3 regions of the Peribacillus sp. NPDC094092 genome follow, and region 1 is predicted to be linked to each of the others. Evidence: riboswitches for the same ligand, from Rfam matches in the RefSeq annotation. Region 1 holds a riboswitch; each other region holds the start of a gene.

What was found. Region 1 has a riboswitch for preQ1 ahead of queC (7-cyano-7-deazaguanine synthase QueC). Riboswitches for the same ligand answer to the same signal wherever they lie in the genome.
Region 2: another riboswitch for preQ1. It lies ahead of ACQKNS_RS22175 (QueT transporter family protein); the one in region 1 lies ahead of queC (7-cyano-7-deazaguanine synthase QueC).
Region 3: another riboswitch for preQ1. It lies ahead of queF (preQ(1) synthase); the one in region 1 lies ahead of queC (7-cyano-7-deazaguanine synthase QueC).

What each region holds. Positions count from the first base shown of each region.
Region 1 is NZ_JBNNUC010000002.1:506,678-514,434, forward strand. Features, by position in the region: gene ACQKNS_RS11420 (gamma-glutamyltransferase family protein) at 1-470, opposite strand, end outside; gene ACQKNS_RS11425 (CapA family protein) at 540-1,814, opposite strand; gene pgsC (poly-gamma-glutamate biosynthesis protein PgsC) at 1,825-2,274, opposite strand; gene pgsB (poly-gamma-glutamate synthase PgsB) at 2,290-3,471, opposite strand; gene ACQKNS_RS11440 (hypothetical protein) at 4,264-4,479, opposite strand; gene ACQKNS_RS11445 (methyl-accepting chemotaxis protein) at 4,928-6,607, opposite strand; PreQ1 riboswitch class I at 6,793-6,835, shown strand; gene queC (7-cyano-7-deazaguanine synthase QueC) at 6,891-7,556, shown strand; gene queD (6-carboxytetrahydropterin synthase QueD) at 7,556-7,757, shown strand, end outside.
Region 2 is NZ_JBNNUC010000005.1:325,421-333,177, forward strand. Features, by position in the region: gene ACQKNS_RS22150 (sigma-54-dependent transcriptional regulator) at 1-362, shown strand, start outside; gene adhP (alcohol dehydrogenase AdhP) at 405-1,418, opposite strand; gene ACQKNS_RS22160 (DUF3892 domain-containing protein) at 1,710-2,006, shown strand; gene ACQKNS_RS22165 (hypothetical protein) at 2,083-2,907, opposite strand; gene ACQKNS_RS22170 (YbaK/EbsC family protein) at 3,031-3,558, opposite strand; PreQ1 riboswitch class I at 3,727-3,771, shown strand; gene ACQKNS_RS22175 (QueT transporter family protein) at 3,778-4,263, shown strand; gene ACQKNS_RS22180 (TVP38/TMEM64 family protein) at 4,386-5,042, shown strand; gene ACQKNS_RS22185 (PAS domain S-box protein) at 5,157-6,788, shown strand; gene ACQKNS_RS22190 (cadherin-like beta sandwich domain-containing protein) at 6,842-7,757, opposite strand, start outside.
Region 3 is NZ_JBNNUC010000005.1:252,661-260,417, reverse strand. Features, by position in the region: gene qoxA (cytochrome aa3 quinol oxidase subunit II) at 1-468, shown strand, start outside; gene qoxB (cytochrome aa3 quinol oxidase subunit I) at 542-2,488, shown strand; gene qoxC (cytochrome aa3 quinol oxidase subunit III) at 2,488-3,084, shown strand; gene qoxD (cytochrome aa3 quinol oxidase subunit IV) at 3,086-3,370, shown strand; gene ACQKNS_RS21830 (YfmQ family protein) at 3,677-4,126, shown strand; gene ACQKNS_RS21825 (BA3454 family stress response protein) at 4,389-4,523, opposite strand; gene ACQKNS_RS21820 (EamA family transporter) at 4,771-5,628, opposite strand; PreQ1 riboswitch class I at 5,759-5,804, shown strand; gene queF (preQ(1) synthase) at 5,909-6,409, shown strand; gene ACQKNS_RS21810 (aspartate kinase) at 6,612-7,757, shown strand, end outside.

The DNA.
Region 1 (7,757 bases):
AATCCGCCTTCAGCCAAATCTATCGCCGGCTGAAGAAGGTCTGCCATTGGTACGCTCCCATACTTATCACTGATAACCTGCATGCCGGCCACTAAGCCAGGAATCCCTGCATCGTGTCTTGAACTTGGATCTTCCGGAGAGGATTCACGATAATCGATAAATTCGGGTTCGCCGGATTCCGGGGCAATCAGCATACCGCCGCCGCCGCCCACGCCAGATCCATAAGGTTCAACTACACCTAATACATAGGATACCGCAATGGCGGCATCCGCCGCCGTTCCACCATTTTTCAATATATCCATCCCGACAGCTATTGCGATTGGATTTGAAGAACTGACCCCATATGATTGTTCCGTTTTACTCTCTATCGGATCATTCGTGTCAGAAATAGGGGGTGTCTTCGAACATCCAGCAATATATATGAGTATGCCAATGGGAATGAGCACTTTTCTCGTTAAACGGTTAATCATCGATTATTCCCCCTTCTCGTTGAGCTTCCAAGTTGTTTCTCTTTTCACATAGTAGTATCCAATCGATCCTTATTGAATGGGCTGTATGTCCTGTTGTATAGCTTGTGCTTCTTTTTTCTCTTGTTCAGCTTTCTTTTCCTTTGCTGCTTGTGCTGCTTTTTCTTCTTGCTCTCGTTGTGCCTTATGGTCGATTACCTTCTTGTGATCCAAGGTAATCTCGATGTGATCCTCTTTTTTCGACCATTGGACTTTTTCGCTCGTTTCCTTCGTCAACTGACGGTAAACACGTGATTTGTCAATTGACGTGGTAGCTGGCCTTGGTGTTGCTTCTTCAATTTGCAGTGGAACGACATCGATTGTAGCTTGTCCGTCTTCCGCTAAATGGTATTGAACCATGGCAGAGTCCTTTGTTCGTGTCCAGCCTTGATCGAAAATGAAATTTCCTAAACTATAGAAAATGATTCCATCTTTATATACATCAAACGATTGAAGCACATGGGGGTGATGGCCGATGATGATGTCAGCCCCGGCATCGATGATAGCTTTAGCCAAGTCCGTTTGACGGGCGGTTGTAGATGTTGAATATTCTTGTCCCCAGTGCATATTCACCACAACCAAGTCTGCGTTGCCTTGCTTGTCATCCCTTGCTTTGCCGATCATTTCAAATAATAAATCAGGGTTGGAGTTCAGTAGACCGGCTTTATCACTTTTTGACACGGCATCCTTACCGTAAACATCCGTGAAGCCAAGTGTTGCGACACGTACGCCATTAACATCCGCATAGTCGATGCTATTTTTGGCTTCCGTAGTGTTCGATCCAACACCGACATAGTGCATATCCGCACTTTTAAATTCATCCATCGTATCTAGAAGTCCTTGTTCTTCATAGTCCATCATATGGTTATTGGCCAAAGTCATTACAGAGAAGCCAGCATCTTTAACCGCTTCCACACCGCTAGCATTGGAGTTTAACCGTATGGGCGTATCCGCTCCCTTGTAGTTGGATACTTCTTCTTTTAAAGCGGTATGTTCATAATTCCCACTGACATAGTCTGAATGGGCAAAATAGGGCTTCATATAACGGAAGAGGTATTCATACCCGTGCTTTTCCGTCACTTCTTCAACATAACGTCCCATCATCACATCACCAACCATTGTCATCGTTAATGGCTGATCGGATTTTGAAGCGGTGGTTTTCATTTCCTCAGCCCGTCCCATCCAAGTGGTAATGACTAAAGCGATTAGTAATATAGGTAGTATGATTCCAGTGTATTTAAGATTCTTTTTCTTCGTATGTTTAATAAAGATAAGTGTTTTTTCTTTTGCATTTAAAGTCCGTTTCATTTTTTGCACCTCAGAATAGGTAGTACACGTTCATTAAACCGAAAGTCAAGCCGGATAATAAAAGCGTGCTGCCAAGTGTCAATGGCATTCCTTGTCTTTGTATGGTATTCGCAATCAATCCGGGTACGATTATACCGATTCCCCGAAACTCGAATATTTCAAATGGCATGACGGGGTAGACGAAGTCCAAGAGGAGTTTCAAGCAAATCCCGGTGACCATCATGGCTGCGAATTTTCTTCTTCCATATAAAATCACCCATCTTGAAAGGCCGTGGGTGACGATCAAATAAGTTACGACACTAATGATCAGGATGGTCAGCATGATTTCCCATTGGTCAAATACTAATGCCAAATAACCTGGCACGATAAGTCCTGCGGGTACGACACCCGTCTTTTCTGAAAATATAAGGCTAAGCGTTACTCCCAGTACTAGGGCTACATATAAATCCGATCCAAACATTAAGGTTCCTCCTACTTAACTCGCTTTTTGCTTTGTTTTAGATTTCATGAATGCTTCAATTAAAGGTTCCGCTGCACCGTGAATATTCCCGACACCGTAGACGATGCGATTTTTCATCAATGGGCGGAGGCGGGCAACGATTTCTTCGGTTGACCAGTTTTCTAAATCCCAATATTCTTTTGTATCCAATTGACCTTGCTCGAATGCCCGAGTGATCGGAGATGTGGTTTCACCAATGGAAATGACGATTTCAGATTTTATGTAAGGCAATACATCTCTAGCAAACTGCTCGGTACGGTCCACGCGGTCGGGACGGCAATTCATGATGACGATAGGAGGTTCCGTGCTGTATCCGAACGTATTGACACGTTCCCAGATGTTCAGCGTCGATGACGCGTCATTTGCAGCAAAGCCATTTACAAAGAAAGTTGGCTGGATGGGATCCCCGAATTTGGTGATCCGCATGGCCCCTGGATCGGGATGTGCATTCAACATTCCGCGAAAAGCTGTTTTTTCATCGATGCCCAAAGCTTCCGCAACGGCCAAGGCCAGTGATGCATTATCAGGAAATACCATATAGTCGAATTCGCGTAGAAAGTCTTCCGAAATTCTCGAATTGTCTGCAACAATCACTTTTGTGTTGCGTTCTTCGGCAATTTGCCTGAAAAAGTCCAAATATTCACTTTCGATGGTTATTAGGTGACCATTATAGGGAATGGTAGCAGTGAAAGCTTCAGCAACCTCATCCAAAGTCGGTCCCATGACATCCATATGGTCTTCCAAGACATTTACGATTACCCCAATGTTTGCTTGGATCATTTTGTTTTGGAAGATTAGTTGATAGTCAGGCTGTACGGCCATGCACTCACAAACCAGTGCTTCCGTGCCTAATTCGGCAACTTCTTTAACTACACGCCGCTGTTCTCCTATGTTTGGTCCTTCCGGGCGGCGTACAATCGGTTTTTCCTTATCGGTAAACCAATAGATCATTCTTGCAGATGTTCCGGTTGTTTTGCCTACTGTTTTGTACTTAGCTTCCTGGATTACACCTGTAATTAGACGCGTTACAGTCGATTTCCCCCGAATCCCATTCACATTCACACGTACCGGGATGGAGTCGAGACGCTTCTGATGGCGTTTTTGTTCGAAAATGCCATAGCCAAGCAAAAAGATCGCACAAATAAATATCGGTGCCATTTTTTAACCTCTCTTTTTTCAAATATTTGAATTACTGAATACACACTACATGATTTTAAACTTAATAGGCAAGGGCTAATTATTTTATCGTAATATAGTTATTATCAGCTTTTTCAAATAAATGTATATTGGGGTGTAATAGTATCTAATGGGATAAATTGTTTTATGAGTACAAAGTTATGGCTGGAAATCGGAGGAATACGCGGTCATTTTACACTAAATTATGGAAAGTTTAATGAAAAAACAATTTTGGCCGGAATCAAGGTAGTTTCATGAGTATTTGAACCTGATTCTTAATGGCTATATTTGAATAATATTTGGTTCTTAAAAGTGACGTTTATTACAGTTTGGTAATTGTTTATACCCATTGTTCGACATAAACGTAACAATATTTATGCATTTGTTATTCAATGTAAGATATTGCATCTAACGACTCAATTAGTTGAACTCTTTTGAATTTGATTAAAGATGAGTAAAAGAACACATCTCTTTTTTTTTACATTTTCCGGTTTTTTTCTTAGAAAATACCCAACGGGACTATATTGGATCTTTTACCTGAAACATGAAATAAAACTAAAGTTAACCCATTTTTTAAAAAAATACCTAGTTTCTTCTATAGATATACTGTTTATAGAGGAATGAAAAACAAAAAAAGCTCAGAAGCATATCTGAGCTTTTGGCTTATATATTGTAAATGAATGGAATGGCCACGAATGTCCGTTTAACATGGAGATTTACCGTTTTTGGGTCTTGAGCCACAGCTTTTGGCAGCTGATTATGGAAGGAATCAGGTTAACTTGATTTCTTTCTGTCAGAAATCTCAAGGTTGGAGCCCTTTTTACCGCCATCAATCACATAAAGTCTAGGAACTAATCTCCTTCTTTTTCCTTGATTGTCAGGATTCATCTTCATATAATTTTCGTATTCTTTGCGAAAGAATTCTTCGGTTTCCCGTTCCAGTGCTTTTCTTTCGTTAAAATCTGTTATGAATTTGAAAAAACGTTTCATATGAATTCCTCCTTATGGGGTTAAAAGGTCTTGGTTTAATAGTAACATATCAATCGTGTAATTTAACCTTTTTTTACAGTTTTGGAGTGGAAATCGCGTTTTTTTTGTGAATAAAGTCGTGAACAGTTTGATTCGAGAGAAAGCATGCAATGGATCTTACTGAGTATAAGTGCACGTGCATGGTGTTGAAAGGAAATGACGGGAATTGCAGTAGCGGTTATTGGAAGTGATGGTTATTTAAGTTAAAATATTCCTTTAATCAATTATACACTAAATATTCTGAAAATAAAGGAAAATATTCAATCCCAGCCGCTTTTGATAGATTCGCTTTTTAATGGTTTATTATTGTGTATAGTTATTTATTCCCCGAAGATACGAAAATGAAACAACCCATATAATGGGAGGGAAAAGCAATTTCCCGCATTCATGTAACGGGAAATTGCTAGTGTCATAATTGGAATTTCCTGACCTGTTCAGTCAGCAGTTCTGCTGAAGATGCAAGTTCACTGGCATGATTCGTGATTTCATCCATTGAAGAGCTGGATTGCTGAGCGGAGGCGGAGACTTGTTCGATTCCAGCCGCGGACTCTTCAGAAACCGCTGCGATATCTTCGATGGCCTGATTGATTTTTTGGCTATTTGTGGAGATATAGTTCAATTCGTCTGTTATATGCTGTATTTTCATTTCCATATTCCCGACAGAGTGATTGATAGTTTCAAAGGTTTGGCCTGTGAGCGTGATCTGTTTCGTACCTTCACCCACTTGTGTATAACCATCTTCCAGGGAGTGGACGACTGTTTTTGAATCCGTTTGAATGGCGGAGACAATATTGGTGATATCCCCAACGGAGTGTGTGACCTCTTCAGCGAGTTTCCGCACTTCATCGGCGACGACGGCAAAGCCCTTGCCATGTTCACCAGCACGAGCGGCTTCTATGGCAGCATTCAGCGCCAATAGATTGGTTTGATTGGATATATCCTTGATGACCTGCACAAGCTGCGAAATTTGCTGCGATTGAGAATCGAGCCCTTTCACTTGCTCTACGGCATTTTTTACAATCCTGTCAATACATTGCATCTGTTGGACCGAACTGCGCATTAAAGTGGTGCCCTCCTTGGTCAAGGAAAGGATTTCGGATGAACTTTTAGCTGCATCCACTCCTTCCAGGCTGGCCAACTCGATCCTGCCGGTGAAATCATCCATCATCCGAACCATTTCAGCTGCCCGGTTGGCTTGTGACTCTGAACCTTCCGAAAGTTCATACATCGTCGTGGCTATTTGTTTGCTGCCCTGCTGCACTTCTTTTGCTGATTGAGTTAGGTCCTCACTTTGGTTGGAAACGGATTCGGACACAACGAGCATTTTTTCGATCGTATCACGAAGGTTACTCTGCATTTGGTTGGCGGATACCGTTAATTGGCCCATTTCATCATATGACTTTTGCTCCAGGGGCTCATGATTCAGCTTTCCTTCAGCCACCATTTTCATCCTGTCCCTGATTTTAAGGAGGGGGGCGGTAATGAGATTGGCAGTCACAAGCGCCAGCAGAAGGCCGATGAGGACTGCCGCAATGGATATGATGATACTTGTCTTCTTAACCGATTTCCCGCTTGCGATGACGGTTTTACCTGAAGCGGCAATCAATTCCTCGCGTTCAGAAGCAAGCTCCTTGAAACCCTCCATTACTTCATTGCTGATTGGCGCCACTTCATTTTTGAGTATCTCTTTCGCGCGTTCTTCATTTCCCTTTTCATATTGTGGAAATACCCGGTCTACAATCATCGTCCTCCAATCCACGCTTTTCTCGATCAATTCCTTCGATTTATCAGAATCGCTTAAAGAGAGGAGATCCTCCTGGATGGCCTTGCTGTCTTCGGTATATTGTAAAAACCTTTCTTTATAACTCTCGTCACCATATAGAATATAGGCTCGGGCGAATGCGGTTCTTTGTGCTAGATTATATAGCAGTTTTTCATCTTGGATAAGAAGCGGAAGTTCCTTTTCGATGATATCCTGGGAATATACCAGAGACTTGTTGCTGGAATAAATGTTGAATGCTCCTAAGATGACACATAAAGATATGATGAGTGAAAATGCCACCAATATCTTTCCTTTAATGCTTTTCAATTTAATGGACCCCTTTATCGATTTTTTATTCACATTATTTTATCGGACGGATAGGGTGATATTTAAGCGATGAAAAGATAACCAAATTTTCCATCAGATCTACTATTCACTAAATATAATCATCTTGATTTATTGTCGTTTTCAAGTTACTATTGACTTGGAAAAATATAATATTCCGCGTTAAGGCGGAAGAGGTTCTAGCTACCCTCTCAAAAAAACTAAGGAGAAACAGTGCTCTATTCTTAGGGTGCTGTTTTTTTCCGTAAAAAGGAGTTTTATCGTAATGAAGAAGAAAGAAAAGGCAGTGGTTGTGTTTAGCGGAGGCCAGGACAGTACGACGTGCCTGTTCTGGGCATTGGAGAGATTTGAGGAAGTGGAAGCAGTGACGTTCGATTATAATCAGCGGCATAGCTTGGAAATCGAATGCGCTCAAAGCATTGCCAAGGAATTGGGCGTGAACCATCATATCCTTGACATGTCGCTGCTGAACCAGCTGGCACCGAATGCATTGACGAGAAGTGATATTGCAGTGGCGGACGGGGAAGAAGGGGAATTGCCCTCGACGTTCGTACCAGGGAGGAATTTGCTGTTCCTTTCGTTTGCCGGTGTGCTGGCGAGTCAGATTGGCGCTAAACATATTGTCACCGGTGTCTGTGAAACGGATTTCAGCGGATATCCCGACTGCCGTGATGTATTCATTAAATCGTTGAATGTGACCTTGAACTTGTCGATGGACCAGTCCTTCGTGATTGATACGCCGCTGATGTGGCTTAATAAAGAAGAAACATGGGAGCTTGCGGATCAGCTTGGCGCATTCGACTTTGTCCGCGAAAAGACCCTGACTTGCTATAACGGGATTATCTCAGACGGCTGTGGAGATTGTCCGGCATGTAATCTGCGGAAAAAAGGATTGGATGATTATGTTAGCAGACGGAAGGTGCTTTCATGATGTACGGTTTTACTATAGTGGATAAACTCCAAAAAATAGATGAAGATATTCAGCGCAGCCAATTGAAGTATACAAACAAGAGGGTTCTCGTGAGTAAGGAATTCACCTTTGACGCGGCGCACCATCTGCATGACTATGAAGGAAAATGCAAGAACCTGCATGGCCACACATATAAGGTCATTTTCGGATTGAGCGGGTATA
Region 2 (7,757 bases), on a different contig from region 1:
CTAATGTGGTCATGCGCACATTAACTCTCGCAGACCATAAGTCGGTAATATCCGCCAATGATATCTCTCTCACTAACAGCCAGATCATCCCAGACAAAAACGTGTCCACTTATGGGATTATGCCAACTGATAACCTCCTTGAAGAATGGCGAAAAAGGCTAGTGGCTGACTTTAATGAGAAGGATGAACTGATGCTTGATGAAATCCTTACCGAAATCAAACAGCTTCAATCCACAATCGGAAAGGAGCTCGTCATGCAGGCACTGCAAAAAACCTACGGCAACCGGAATGAAGCTGCCAAACGCTTGCAAATATCCATAAGGAAATTACGTTATATATTAAATGAGAAGAACCAGACATGATAAAAAGGAGGATGCCCCGTTCCAAGGCTTCCTCCTCTGTTCCTATTCCAGCGTCAATACGATGCGTCCGTTGATTTCCCCCTTTTCCATCATTGAAAACACATCATTTATTTCATCAAGTTTCCTCGTCTCTATATTCGTTCTGACTTTACCCTCTGCCGCAAATTGAACAGCTTCCTGTAAATCTTTTCTCGTGCCGACGATTGACCCTTTTACAGTTACCCCATTTAGCACTGTATCAAAAATCGGGATTGGAAGTTCATCATTCGGCAATCCGACTACGACAACTGTTCCGCCCCTCTTGACTGAACTGTAAGCCTGTTCGAAAGCTTTTTTCGTAACCGCTACAGAGATGGATGCCTGCACACCGCCAACCTTATCCTTTATAGCCTGTACAGGATCGGTCTTCAGTCCATTAATCGTGTAATCCGCTCCAAGTTCCGTTGCCAGATCAAGCTTATCATCTTGAATATCAACAGCAATCACATTAAAGCCCATCGCTTTCGCGTATTGCAGGGCAACATGTCCCAATCCGCCAATTCCATAAACCGCTACCCAATCACCAGGTTTTGCTTCTGACACCTTAAGCGCTTTATAAGTCGTTACACCTGCACAGAAAATTGGAGAAACCTCCGCAAAGTCAAGCCCTTCAGGAACCTTCACCACATATTTGGCGGGTGCTTTACAATATTCCGCATACCCTCCGTCCACCGAATAGCCTGCATTCAATTGATCCAAGCAAAGCGTTTCCCTTCCGGTCAGACAATATTCACAATCGCCACAGGCCGAATAAAGCCATGGGATTCCAACACGGTCACCTACTTTCAAGGAAGTTACCCCTTCTGCCACCTTCTCTATAATGCCCACACCCTCATGTCCGGGGATAAGCGGAAGCTTAGGTTTTACCGGCCAATCACCATGTACCGCATGCAAATCTGTATGACACACGCCACAGGCTTTAATTTTCACTAATATCTCTCCATATTCCAACTCTGGGATGGGAACTTCTTTAATCTCAAGTTTTTGGTTAAATTCATTGACGACCGCCGCTTTCATTGTCTTGACATTTTGCTTTGCATTTACAGTGCTTGCCCCTTGTTTTACATTCATGATTCATTTTCCTCCCTTAATCCAGTTGTTTTTATTTTTTTGCTGCTACTTACACCTACTACTTACAAAAGATGCAAATCCCATGCCACTGCAAAAAGGCAAATATCATAGCATTCACTTTAAAAAAATGCCGAAAAATCGGCCCGTTTGGTCGAATTAATGGCTCAAGTTGGACGAAATCCGGTTTGTATATTGCAGAAAAAATGGCTCACCCTATAAATAGGAGGTGTCTAAAACATGGACCAATTTGAAAAAGCCTATGAATCATATAAACAGCAGGGAACACCGCAAGCAAACCAAGCTGATTCAGCGGGAAAAGAAGAAATCATCGCTGTAAGGAAAAATGAAGAGGACAATATTATCGCCATCAAGACGAACTCCGGCCGCGAACTCGACTACCCCACAGCCCTTTCGGAAGCCAAAGCAGGCAACCTGGCCAATGTTGACGTCTTTCATAAATATGGACGTGACATATTGCGGAGTGAGCCCGATGGGATAAAAGAAAATAACCTGGATCAACTGCCGGAGTTTTGAGGGGGAAACTGCCTGATATGGGCAGTTTTTTCTATTTGGATGCACTAAAAAGGAACCAGCATGATTAGCCGGATCCTTATTTTTCATACTGATAAGATTCAGAGATTTCGAGCAGTCGGCCACAGGACTCGACAACCTCGATGATTTCCATCCATGACATGTCCAGACCCAATTCATTAGCATGGGAAATCTTATCCCGTAATTTCCGGATGGAATTCGCATCCTTCTTCCCTTTACTTTTCGAAGGGATTTGGAAGAAGCGCCTCAATTCTTTATCTTTATGTATGATATCGAATTTATCACTGATTTGCAGGCACTCTATGATATTTATATCCTCGTTTTTATCGATTCTCCTTCTATATAATTCGGTGGCCTTTTCAAAACGGTCTTCGCTGATCATTGGATACCAGCTGCCATCGCCAAATCTATCCTGGATGATATCACTCATCCTCATTTCCAATAACGTAATGTATCCGAATATCAGCATCCTGATCGGAGGCTTTTGAAGGTCGGCATGGGTAATCAACTTTTTAATTGAATTATTCTCTAATACGAATACCCTTGTTTTATTCTTGAAAATCTGGAGAAGCTGGATCAAAGGGGTTGAATCCGAAACCATTTCCCTTGGTGAAAAGTTTCTCAAATATTCAGAGATCCTTCCTTCACCGAGTTCTTCCCTTTCGATATACCCGATGATTTCCCCCTGATCTTGCACTGCCAATATATCAAAATTCTTTTTTTCCAATGCTTTCTGGATATCCACCGCCAGATCGTTTTTATGGCAAAACTCAAGTTCCTGGGCAATGCTCTTAACCGTTATATTCTCTTCATAAAGAGTTTTAAGACTAAGATAGCTGTTATTGCTTTTGCTTTTGCTTTTTCTTTTGCTTTCATTTAACATCTTTCAACCTCCGCTCAGGAACACTTTCTGCCCGATTTTCCGCTTAAAACATAGAAAATTGGGCCGCCACTAAAATAAAGTCCACAATAGTGGACTTCCATTCATGTGGATTTTTTGAAACCATCAAATGCCATCAATTGCATTGCCTATGCCTACTGCTGCTTCCTCGTTCCCCTTCTCTTCCCAACCTTTGCAAACATCCACCCAATCCTCAGCGCCTGAATATTCGAACAACTCAGCGAGCTTAAGTTCTATTGCAGAGTTCGCACTGCCGCATGCCGGGAACAATGACTCAAAGCGTTTCAGCGATACATCAAGAAAAACAGCTAGATCATTTGCCAGACCAAACGGGCAAACGCCTCCGATAGCATGGCTGGTCTGTGCAAGGACTTCTTCAGGTGAAAGCATTCGTGCCTTGAAACCGAACGTCTGACGAAATTTCTTATTATCCACTTTCGCGTCCCCAGCAGCAACAACCAAAATGGCTTTTTCACCTTCCCCCTTAAAGGAAAGAGTCTTAGCAATCCGCGCTGGAATAACACCGATGGTTTCCGCTGCTTCAATCACCGTAGCACTCGATGTTTCGAACTCCATTACATCGCCTTCCCGATCCCATTTTTTAAAATGGCTTTTGACACTCTCGATCGACATTCCATATTCACTCCTTTGAAGTACATATTGAAATAATATCATCCTTCATTGCAATAAATCAAAATCCAATCGAGCTACTTCCGCGGCTTGGAAATATAAATAAAAACCATTCTTTACAAATTGACGAAATAAGCTTACATGGGATACTATTAAACATCGGGCAAACGCCTAAACGTGGTTCGTAACCATCCCACGATAAAAAACTAGGGAGAGAGTAAAATGAATGTTCGTACGCTCGTGATAAGCGGGTTATTGGCTGCCTTGTATGTGGCGGTCTCATTGGTGTTCCAACCAATATCATTTCAGATGTTCCAATTTCGTGTACCGGAAATACTGAATCATCTGATTGTATTCAATAAAAAGTATATCTACGGTATCGTCGGTGGAGTCTTCATATCGAATCTGCTCTTTTCGCCGATGGTGCCATATGACTTGATTTTCGGGGTAGGGCAATCTCTGCTCGCCTTATTGCTTGTCATTTTTGTTTCTCGGTTCATAAAAGGCATTAAAGGACGGATGATCGCTACGATTATCTTTTTCACGTTCACAATGTTTTTAATTGCAATTGAACTGAACCTTGCCCTGGGTTTCCCTTTCTGGTTAAGCTGGATGACCACGGCTGTCGGTGAATTCGTTGTCCTCTTGATTGGAGCGCCAATCATTTATGGAATGAACAAAAGAATTCAGTTTGAAAAGTGGCTTTAATGGAATCTTCGCGCCGCAAACCCACTATAATGGAAAAGAGCTGTCTGCATGATGCGGCAGCTCTTTTTTTTCACCAATGAACTCGAAAATGATAAACTACTAGTAAGAATGGTGGTGGCCCTTTGAAAAAAGTCCTGACCATAATCGGTCTATTGGTAATCGCAATATTTATTTTTTCTAATGCAGAGTTATTCACTTTGGTTTGGAAAAGTGATCTGGATTCTGTTATTGGCATTTTGAAGGAAAACCTTTTGCTTACATTTATTGTGACATTCGTATTGATGTTTGTACAAAATTCTTTTACAATCATTCCCTTAATTTTGCTCCTGACTATCAATGTCACGATATTCGGATTCGTATATGGATATCTATGGAGTTGGTTTACAAGCGTTGTTGCCTCAGGTTTCATTTTTTATGCAGCAAGAAACTGGTTTCAGGAGCTTCTCTTAAATAAGATTGGAGAAAAATGGCAAGAAACTGTTGTGGAGCATGGCTTCATGTACGTTTTTACAGGCAGGATTTTCCCTCTGATTCCAACAAGCTTAATTAACTTGGTAGCTGGAGTCAGCACCGTCACTTTCAAGGATTTTTTATTAGCGACGGCACTTGGCAACCTTATATACTTTTTCTTCCTTTCGCTCATTCCATATGGACTGCTATCTGTTGAAATGAACCAATATACATTAGCAGCACTCGCACTCATCTTCTTACTATTTTTCATTATCTATAAGCGTGCAAAAAAGAAAAAGAAACAAACCTTCTTCAGAAAAAACAGGTGACCACTTTGGCCCCTGTTTTTTTATTTAGGATTCTGCATATATTTTTTTTCGATAGTTTGTTAAAATGTGTATGTAATTTTACCTTAGAATGTCTTAAAATCAGGGAGAATCTCCATGTCCAAACGCTCCATCTTAGCAATCTATATCCTATCCGGGATTCTTACACTAGTCGTGTTCGACTATTTTTTAACTACAAATATCCAAAACAAAGAGGTCTTCATTCAACTTCAAAGAGCGGAAGGATTTGTTTTCCTTTTATCAATAGGCTTGGTTTTATATCTTTATTTAGCGAAAAGGGAAGAATTCAAGCAATTAAAAGAAGCGGAACAACGTCGGCGTACACTCATCAATTCAATGGTGGATTTCGTTAACTTCAAGGATGGTGATGGCCGATGGCTTGAATCCAATACCTTCGGCCTGCAATTATTTCAATTGGAGCATGTGGACTATAAAGGAAAAAGAGACAGTGAGCTCGCAGAATACTCCGAATTTTATAAAGAGTCGTTGATTTACTGTGAAGTGTCCGATGAGGAAACGTGGGTAAAAGGGGAAATTACAAGGTGTGAGGAAATCGTCCCTCTACCCGATGGCAATCACAAGACCTTTGATACGATCAAAGTCCCCCTGTTCAATGAGGATGGTTCACGAAAAGGCTTAGTCGTCATCGGCAGGGATATTTCTGAAAGAGTCGTCGCGGAGAATCAATTATTCGATAGTGAACAACGCTATAAATCATTGTTTGAACACAACCCTTATCCGATGCTGATGCTTGATTTAAATGGAATGATCACGACCGTTAATCCTCGATTTGAAACGGTAACAGGCTTTCAACAGGAAGAAATACATGGAGCCTCATTCATCAATTTGGACTTCTCAGCAGAAGACGCGGAGTTGATCCGTACATCTTGCCAATATGTCATCGAAAACCAAAAGGGGATAAAGAAAGGGAGAGATATAGAATTCCTGACGAAATACGGGAAGCCCATCTTACTTTCCTGTACGTTTGTCCCGATGATGGTTGGAGAGGATTTAGTCGGAATCATTACTTATGCTAAAGAAGTCACTCAAATTCGGGAAACCGAAGCACGCTTAAGAAGAACTGAAAAATTATCGATAGTCGGCGAACTTGCAGCAAGTGTGGCCCATGAGGTACGAAACCCTCTGACTTCTTTAAAAGGTTTCGTCCAGCTGCTTAAAAAGAGCGACCATCCCTATGAACAATACTACACGATCATGTTAAGTGAATTGGACCGGATCAATCTTATTGTAAGCGAGTTACTCGTTCTGGCAAAACCACAGGAACTTCCATTCAGCAAACATCAAATCATCGACCTGATGAATGATGTCAAAACCTTGTTGAAACCAGAGGCGGACTCGTACCCCACCCAAATATCAATATCTGTTAAAAACGAAATACCGCTTCTATTATGTGAGGGAAACCAACTGAAACAAGTATTCATAAACATGCTCAAGAATTCAATGGAGGCATCCGCCGATCACATTTGGATTGATTTCGAACGCATCGACAATAACCTTTCCATTACCATCAAAGATAATGGGAGCGGCATTGAAAAAAACCGGATAAAGCATCTTGGCGAGCCTTTCTATTCTTCTAAAGAAAAAGGAACCGGATTAGGACTGACAGTCAGTTGCCGAATCATTGAGGCGCATCGGGGAAAGGTGCACTTTAACAGCGAACTAAATCATGGAACCGAGGTCCAAATCATTTTGCCCATAAAAATATAAATCCGAGGACAAGCCTACACCTTGTCCTTTTTTTGCTGGATTCGGAACCATCCCTATTTAATCAGGGAGGTGAAGAAATCCTTTATATTCCCAAAGAATGACTCGGTCTCAACAGGTTGTTTGCGATAAACCTGGCCTCCGGTATTATTATTGGATGCACTGCTCTCCGACTTGCCGGCTGTACTCATTTGCGTTGCCCCAACTCCCACCTTTTTTGTTTTGACGTCATCCACGGTTTCTTCCTCATCCATTTCCACATCCATATCCTTTTCGAAAACAAGGACGTAAGTACGGCGCTCCCCATCCTTTGAAACGGTAACGGAAATGGCCGTTTTTGCTTTATCCTTGATCTTCACTTTTTTACTGCTCTCACCGTCATATTCAATCATTGCTCCGCTTGCATTTGTCGTTGCATTCATTTCGACTGAAGAAATATCATTATCGACCTCGATATGATAGGTATGCTCATTAGAATTAAAAGATTTGTTCCATACTCCTGATGATACAGTCAGGTTGTTCAATACTGGTGCATTATTTTCCTCATCACCTAAGGAATCTGCTGGCGCTACCTTCTCCATAGAATCCGTTTTCGCTTTTTGTGTCGAAACGCTTCCAAGTTGCTGTGTTTTCGTTATTTGGCTGACACCACTGTTTGGTTTTAGATTATCGGTGGATTCCGTTGGTGTTACAGATGATGATTTATTCCCCTTAGCCGTGGATTCCATTGGAGTTATAGATGATGATTTATTCCCCTTAGCCGTGGAAGGTTGAGTTTTACTCTTTCCTGTTGTGGGCTCCTGTTGAACTTCTCCCGCTTTAGGTGCAGTTTTCGATTCTTCTTTTTCCTCGGCTGCCGCCCGTGTAATCGTAAGCGTATAGGTTTTTTCATCTCCATTTTCTGCTGTAACGATAATCTTCACCGTTGTCTTACCTATTGGAAGGGTAACCTTTACACCTGCATCGCTTGCA
Region 3 (7,757 bases), on a different contig from region 1:
CCGACTAACCGACCAATCGAATTTAAACTTTACTCATTCGGTCCAATCTCAAGTTTCTGGATTCCGCAACTTGGAGGACAAAAATACGCGATGTCGGACATGGTTAATACGTTGCACTTAGCAGCTGATGTACCAGGTGAGTATATGGGTCGGAATTCGAACTTCAGTGGTGCAGGTTTTGCTCAACAAACGTTCAATGTTAATGCACTGACTGCAGAAGAATACGATAAGTGGGTAGATGAAATTAAAGCTACTGCTAAACCGATTACTGAGGAAAAATTCAATGAATTATTAAAACCTGGTCATGTGGGACAATCCACTTACACTGGAACTCACTTAGAGTTTTCACCAGCTCCTGAAGGGGAAAACGCTGGTCATGACCACGGATCATCTCATACTGAAGAAAATGATTCCAAGGATTCACACGAGGAACATTCAGAACACAGCAACATGAATCATGATCACTAAGAATTAATTTCGTTCGATAAAACAACCAGTTTTACAAGATAAGGAATATTTTCCTGAAAGGAGTCACAAAAGTATGGATTACTTTGATCGATTTGCCGTACCTCATCCAAGTCCTGCGATTTATGCATCCATGGTTGCCATTGGTTTAACCATGATTGCGGTTGTTGCCGGAATTACCTATTTTAAAAAATGGGGTTACTTATGGCGTGAGTGGTTAACAACGGTTGACCATAAACGTATTGGTATCATGTACATCTTGGCAGCACTGCTTATGCTCTTCCGCGGTGGCGTCGATGCTCTCATGATGCGTGCTCAAACGGCTATTCCAGATAACGGTCTTTTGGATGGACAGCATTATAATGAGGTATTTACAACACACGGGGTCGTCATGATCCTGTTCATGGCTATGCCATTCATCATTGGGTTAATGAACATTGTTACACCATTACAAGTTGGAGCGCGTGACGTAGCATTCCCACGTCTGAACGCAGTAAGCTTCTGGTTATTCTTCATGGGGGCAATGCTATTTAACATCTCTTTCGTAGTCGGTGGTTCTCCTGATGCAGGCTGGACATCTTACTTCCCGCTGGCAGGTAACGATTTCAGTGAATCAGTAGGTTCGAACTATTATGCGATTTCACTTCAAATAGCTGGTATCGGTACATTAATGACTGGTATCAACTTTATCGTAACCATCTTGAAAATGAGAGCACCTGGCATGACCTTAATGAAAATGCCAATGTTCACATGGTCTATCTTGATCACAAACTTCATCATCGTTTTCGCTTTCCCTGTATTGACAGTGGCACTTGCGTTGATGACAATGGATCGTCTATTCGGAACTCAGTTCTTTACGATGGCCAATGGCGGTAGCGATATGCTTTGGGCGAACTTGTTCTGGGTTTGGGGACATCCTGAAGTTTATATAGTTATTCTTCCGGCCTTTGGTATTTACAGTGAAATCATTTCAACATTCGCACGTCGTAACCTATACGGTTATAATTCGATGGTTATTTCCATGGTAGCTATTTCTACACTATCTTTCATTGTATGGGCTCACCATTTCTATACAATGGGTCACGGCGCAATGGTTAACGGTATCTTCTCGATTACCACGATGGCAATTGCCGTTCCGACCGGAGTTAAGATTTTCAACTGGTTGTTCACACTTTGGAAAGGTAAAATCGTATTTACCGTTCCGATGCTATACTCCTTGGCTTTCATTCCGATTTTCACGCTCGGCGGGGTAACAGGGGTTATGCTTGCCATGGCAAGTGCTGACTACCAATACCATAATACAATGTTCTTAGTAGCTCACTTCCACTACGTTTTAATCCCTGGTACTGTATTTGCCGTACTTGCCGGTTTCACGTACTGGTGGCCAAAAATGTTTGGTTTCATGTTGAACGAAAAAATTGGGAAATGGTCGTTCTGGTTCATTACAATCGGCTTTAATGTAACATTCTTCCCGATGTTCATCACTGGTTTAGATGGGCAAGCACGTCGTATGTATACGTACTCCGAATCAACAGGGTATGGTCCATTGAATATGCTCTCTTTCGTTGGAGCGATTGGCTTGGCAATAGGTTTTGCACTTATTGTGTACAATATCTATTGGAGCACTCGTTATGCATCAAGAAATATTTCGAATGATCCATGGGATGCACGTTCTTTAGAGTGGGCTACACATACACCAATCCCTGAATATAACTTTGCAGTTGTGCCAACAGTTGATTCTACAGAAGCATTCTGGGATTCAAAGAAAAAAGGCTTTAAATTATTTGGCGGTAAAGTAGAGAAGATCCATATGCCAAATAACAGTGGTGTGCCGTTTATCATGAGCTGTATCTTCTTCGTTTGGGGCTTTGCATTGGTATTCAGCATGTGGATCATTGCAATCATTGCAACGATCGGTATCTTTGCTTGTATGATTCACCGTTCATTCGAAAAAGATCACGGACGTTATATCTCTGTTGAAGAGATCGAAGAAACTGAAAATAAATTGCGAGGTGCTAAGTAATGAAAATAGATAACTCGCTGCCACTAGAATATAGCACGGAAGAAAATCGCTTAAAGATTTTTGGGTTCTGGATTTTCCTAGGAGCAGAAATTGCTCTTTTCGCTACACTGTTCGCCACTTATTTTGTCTTAGTTGATGGAACTGGAAATGGTCCAACAGGGGAACATCTTTTTAAAGTCCCAACACTAATGTTTCAAACCATCTTTCTTTTAACTAGTAGTTTTACCATAGGTCTTGGAATCAATGCAATGAGACTTGGCAGGCAGAAAGCAACGATTGGTTTCTTCATTATCACCCTTATTCTTGGTTTAGGCTTCTTGGGAGTCGAAATCTATGAATTCGTGGAGTATGTACATGAAGGAGCAACGATTCAAACAAGTGCTTTCTTATCTAGTTTGTTCACATTACTAGGTACGCATGGAGCTCACGTTACACTTGGTTTGTTCTGGGGAACCTTCATTATCATGCAGCTTAAAAAGCGCGGTATGACTCCACAAACAACCAACAAGGCTTTCATCTTTTCACTTTACTGGCATTTCTTGGACGTTGTCTGGATTTTCATCTTCAGTTTCGTCTACTTGAAAGGAATGATGTAATATGAAAGAATTATTCCCACGGGGCCAAGTTATGGGATTTGCTTTTTCACTAGTCCTGACTTTGGTCGCACTATCAGTTATTATGTTTGATCTCTCACTTAAAATGGCTATGATCATCCTACTTGTTACAGCCTTCATGCAAGCAGCACTTCAATTTGTTATGTTCATGCATGCAGGGGAGTCTGAAGATAAAGCATCGATTTACACAAACGTATATTACGGATTGTTCGTTGCATTGGTTACAATTTTCGGTACATTGCTAACAATGATTTGGGGATATCAATAATCCATTCCGGAAAAACTGGGCGTCTTGATGACGCCCAGTTTTTTGTATTTAATTAATAATATAGTGCTCTATCCACTTCATGCTTTTAGTGTGTGGAGAACCCGTTTTGTTTAGTATAACCCTTTCGGAACATTATATGTATAAACGAAAACTTTTCCCTTTCGAAGGCGCGGCCGTGTGTTCAAGTGAAATGTTTTACAAAAGGAAATCGTTAATAGAACGTACACATTTTCTAAGAAAAAACTGTCGGACCTTTTGATATAATAAGTGATATAAGCATTTATAAACGCAGCGGAGATGATGAAATTGACATTGCCGGTCTTGATTTTGACAATTATCTTAAGTTTGTTAAAAATATTGGTTTCCTGCCTTCCAACCGATGCAGTTAATTGGATTATCAGCAAATTTAAAATACACTCAGAAATTAGTGACGAGAATGCGATCGTAACCTTTGACGGAAAACGTTTAGAAGGGGAAGAAAAGATTCAAGTCATTAATTATTTTAATAACGCTAGGTTTTTGAAAAAAAATCATATATTCCCAGGGAACGAGAAATTGTTTTTACATCCAGAGAACAGTGGGACTCCATTGGTCATAGATACTAAAAGGAGCAAAAAGGACGTTAGGTTATTTGTGTATATTTACAATGACCACGTGGATGTCGTTAAACAGTACAAGAAGAAAGTTATTTCTTATAGTCTGCTTTCCGATAGCCTCCAAGAGCGTTCCGTGCCATTAATAAGAAATTTAGTTTAAAAGAACATTAAAAAGACTTATAAAAAAAGACCGTCTTTTTTTATAAGTCTTTTATAATTAATCCATTTCAATTTAGGTGCAATTCTAAATTACATGTTATTCGGATTAAGAGGTTAAGGTACATACTGAAGTCTCAATTTTAGTTTATTTTGGAAAATGCAATTAAAAGTGAGGGAATTGCTGTAAGAGGTTCTTTAATCGTTCATACTTAAATTATTTAAATGGTAATAAAAAGCAGGTATCTATTGCGATGCCTGCCTGTTTATGCTTTCCATTGTTTTTCAACTTGATGAAGAGCTTGTTGTAAAATTACTTCATGATCTGTATCCGGTTTAGTAAGGACGTTTGTTTGATAAGATTTTCCTTGAAAATCAACTGTTACCGTAACTTTTACCATTATGCATCTTTCCTTTCCTAATTCAGAATTAAATAAGGTGGTTGTACCTATTTCTTTAATACCCGTGGCAGAGGATTTTTCAAACATTTCAAAAGTAGTAAAACATAAAGAATTAATATTCAAAATTATCTGATATTTTATAAGAAGTGTCAACACTTTTTTTTGACGGCCCTATTTTCCGGTAAAATAAAAAAGCGACCTGGCTTGTACTCATGACAGTCAGGTCGGTTTTGTAAATGAACTATATTCATATTTTAGTCAAGATAATGCCGATTAGTGCTGCAAGTACGCCGGCAATTTGATAGTTTTTTAGTTTTTCTTTGAATAAATAGCATCCTGCGAAAACGACAACTAAACAATTCAGGCTGACGACAGGGAAGATGATGCTTGCGATGCCAGTGTTCAACGCAAAGAAATAACATCCATAGCCTATCGTGCTTAAAAGGCCTACCAAGGAACCGATTTTGACTTCATTTAGCTTGATTTTTTCCTTTTTAATGGCCAAAGCCGAAAGAAGGTAAAGAGTTCCGCCTCCATACATTGATACCAGGATATCAAGGGAATTTAAATGAAGACGTGTGGATGTCGTCATAAGAATGCCGAGCACACCAAAAGATAATATGGACAATAATGTGTGCATCATCCAAGGGACATATTGATGGTTACCTTTAGCATTAGGTGTATACTGAATGACTAATGTAGCGAGAAACATGCAGACAATACCAGCCCACTGCAAAGTAGATATATGTTCGTGAAAAATTAAAGCTGCACAGAGAATGGGGAATATTGCATTCGCTGCGATTAATGGAGATGTCAAACTTGCCGGCCCTTTTTCAAAGGCGCTTGCCATCTGGATATTACCATTAGCGTTCAGTACCCCAATGGCTCCGCCAAGCATGATGGACAGCCAGTCAAACTGTAAACCATCCACAAATACTCCATAAGATATGGCCAAAATGAAAGCTGAAAAATAAAAGAAAAATTGGATATGCACTTTTGAGTAACCCTTTCCGCTACTCCATTTAAAAATGCTGTTATTGATTCCAAAACATAAACTCGTGATGAGGGCTGCAAAAATCCACATTGACGTAATCTCTTCCTTCATGTAGGATAAACTTCTTCTACATTTTAAGCTGAATGCATGAAGGAATCAAACCAAATTTAAAAAGTATGATTGACAGATTAAATATTTTTTTCTATATTTACTATGACAATTTTAAAATATTTCCCGATAAACGGGAGAGGTTCATAGCATCACCCTCTTAAAAAAACTATGGCTTTGATATTTTTCGCGAATCAACCATATCTTTGAGGAGATATGGTTTTTGTTATATAGAGGCCCATTTTATGAATCTCCCTGAAATGTGGGATTAGGAGGACTTTTAATGTCTGGAAGAAAAGAAGAAGAATTAAAAAAAGATATCACACTGCTTGGGAATCAAGGAACAAAATATACATTCGACTATGCGCCTGAGATCCTTGAATCATTCGATAACAAGCATCCGAACCGGGATTATTTCGTCAAATTCAATTGCCCGGAATTCACTAGCCTATGTCCGATAACGGGTCAGCCGGACTTTGCGACCATTTACATCAGCTATATTCCTAGTGTGAAAATGGTGGAAAGCAAATCATTGAAACTTTATTTATTCAGCTTCCGCAATCACGGTGATTTCCATGAAGACTGCATGAACATCATCATGAATGATTTAATCGAATTGATGGATCCTAAATATATTGAAGTCTGGGGCAAGTTTACACCTAGGGGCGGAATATCCATCGACCCTTACACGAATTATGGGAAACCAGGAACGAAGTATGAGGAAATGGCGGATTACCGCTTGATGAACCATGACTTATACCCGGAAACCGTGGATAATCGCTAAAGAATAGTGGAGACAATGGGCAAATGCCTGTTGTCTTTTTTAGTTTTTTAGCCATTATCAATCCGTGTCTTAATATTTTGTCCTTTTTAAAAATACAATTGTCCTTCAGTAACGGAATTTCCACTTGATTGTTTCGAGAAAAAGCGTAATAATAGGGAGAGTTAATTTTGACAGAATATTTACGAAAATAGGGGATGTCGATATGAAAGTTGCAAAGTTTGGTGGAAGTTCACTTGCGTCAGGTGAACAGTTGAAAAAGGTATTCGAAATTGTAGTTTCTGATCCAGAGAGGAAGATTGTAGTCGTTTCGGCTCCAGGGAAACGCAATTCCGATGATATAAAGGTGACGGATTTATTGATTGCAGCTGCAGAACAGCAGCTGCGCGGGGATAACGGGGAGCATTTGATAGAAGATGTTGTATCCCGCTATGCGAGCATTGCTGAAGAACTGGAAATATCCGAGAGTGTCGTCACGGGAATCCAGGAAAATTTAATGGCACTGTTGCATGCAGACCAAACTAACCCGAAGCGTTATTTGGATACCTTGAAGGCCAGTGGAGAGGATAATAATGCGAAGCTGGTCGCAGGTTATTTCCAAAGCCTTGGAGTAGAGGCTCAGTATATAAATCCGAAGAAGGCTGGCCTGATCGTAACGGATGAGGGTGGATTCACCAAGGTTCTGCCAGAGTCTTATGACCGGCTATATTCTCTGCGTGATGAGCCTGGAATCATAGTATTTCCAGGGTTCTTCGGTTATACGTTAGATGGTGATGTTTTAACCTTCTCAAGAAGCGGTTCCGATATTACGGGTTCGATTCTTGCAAATGGTGTCAAAGCTGATTTGTATGAGAACTTTACGGACGTGGATGCGGTTTATGCGGTGAATCCAAATGTGGTTTCCAATCCCAAGGGAATCCGGGAATTAACTTATCGAGAAATGCGTGAGCTTTCTTACGCAGGTTTCTCGGTATTTCATGATGAGGCGCTGATTCCGGCATTCCGTGCGGGAATACCCGTACATATCCAGAATACGAACAATCCTGCGGCACAAGGGACCCGCATTGTAAGTACACGGGATAATACGAACGGGCCGGTCATTGGTATTGCAAGTGATAAAGGATTCTGCAGCATTTACATTAGCAAGTACTTGATGAACAGGGAAGTTGGTTTTGGCCGGAAACTGCTGCACATCCTCGAAGATTATGGAGTTTCATATGAGCATATTCCATCAGGCATCGATGATGTGACGCTTATTCTAAGGCAGGACCAGATGAAGGGCGAAGCCGAGAAGAAAATCATTTCACGAATCAAGAAAGAGCTTCATGCTGATGAAGTGAATGTGGAGCAT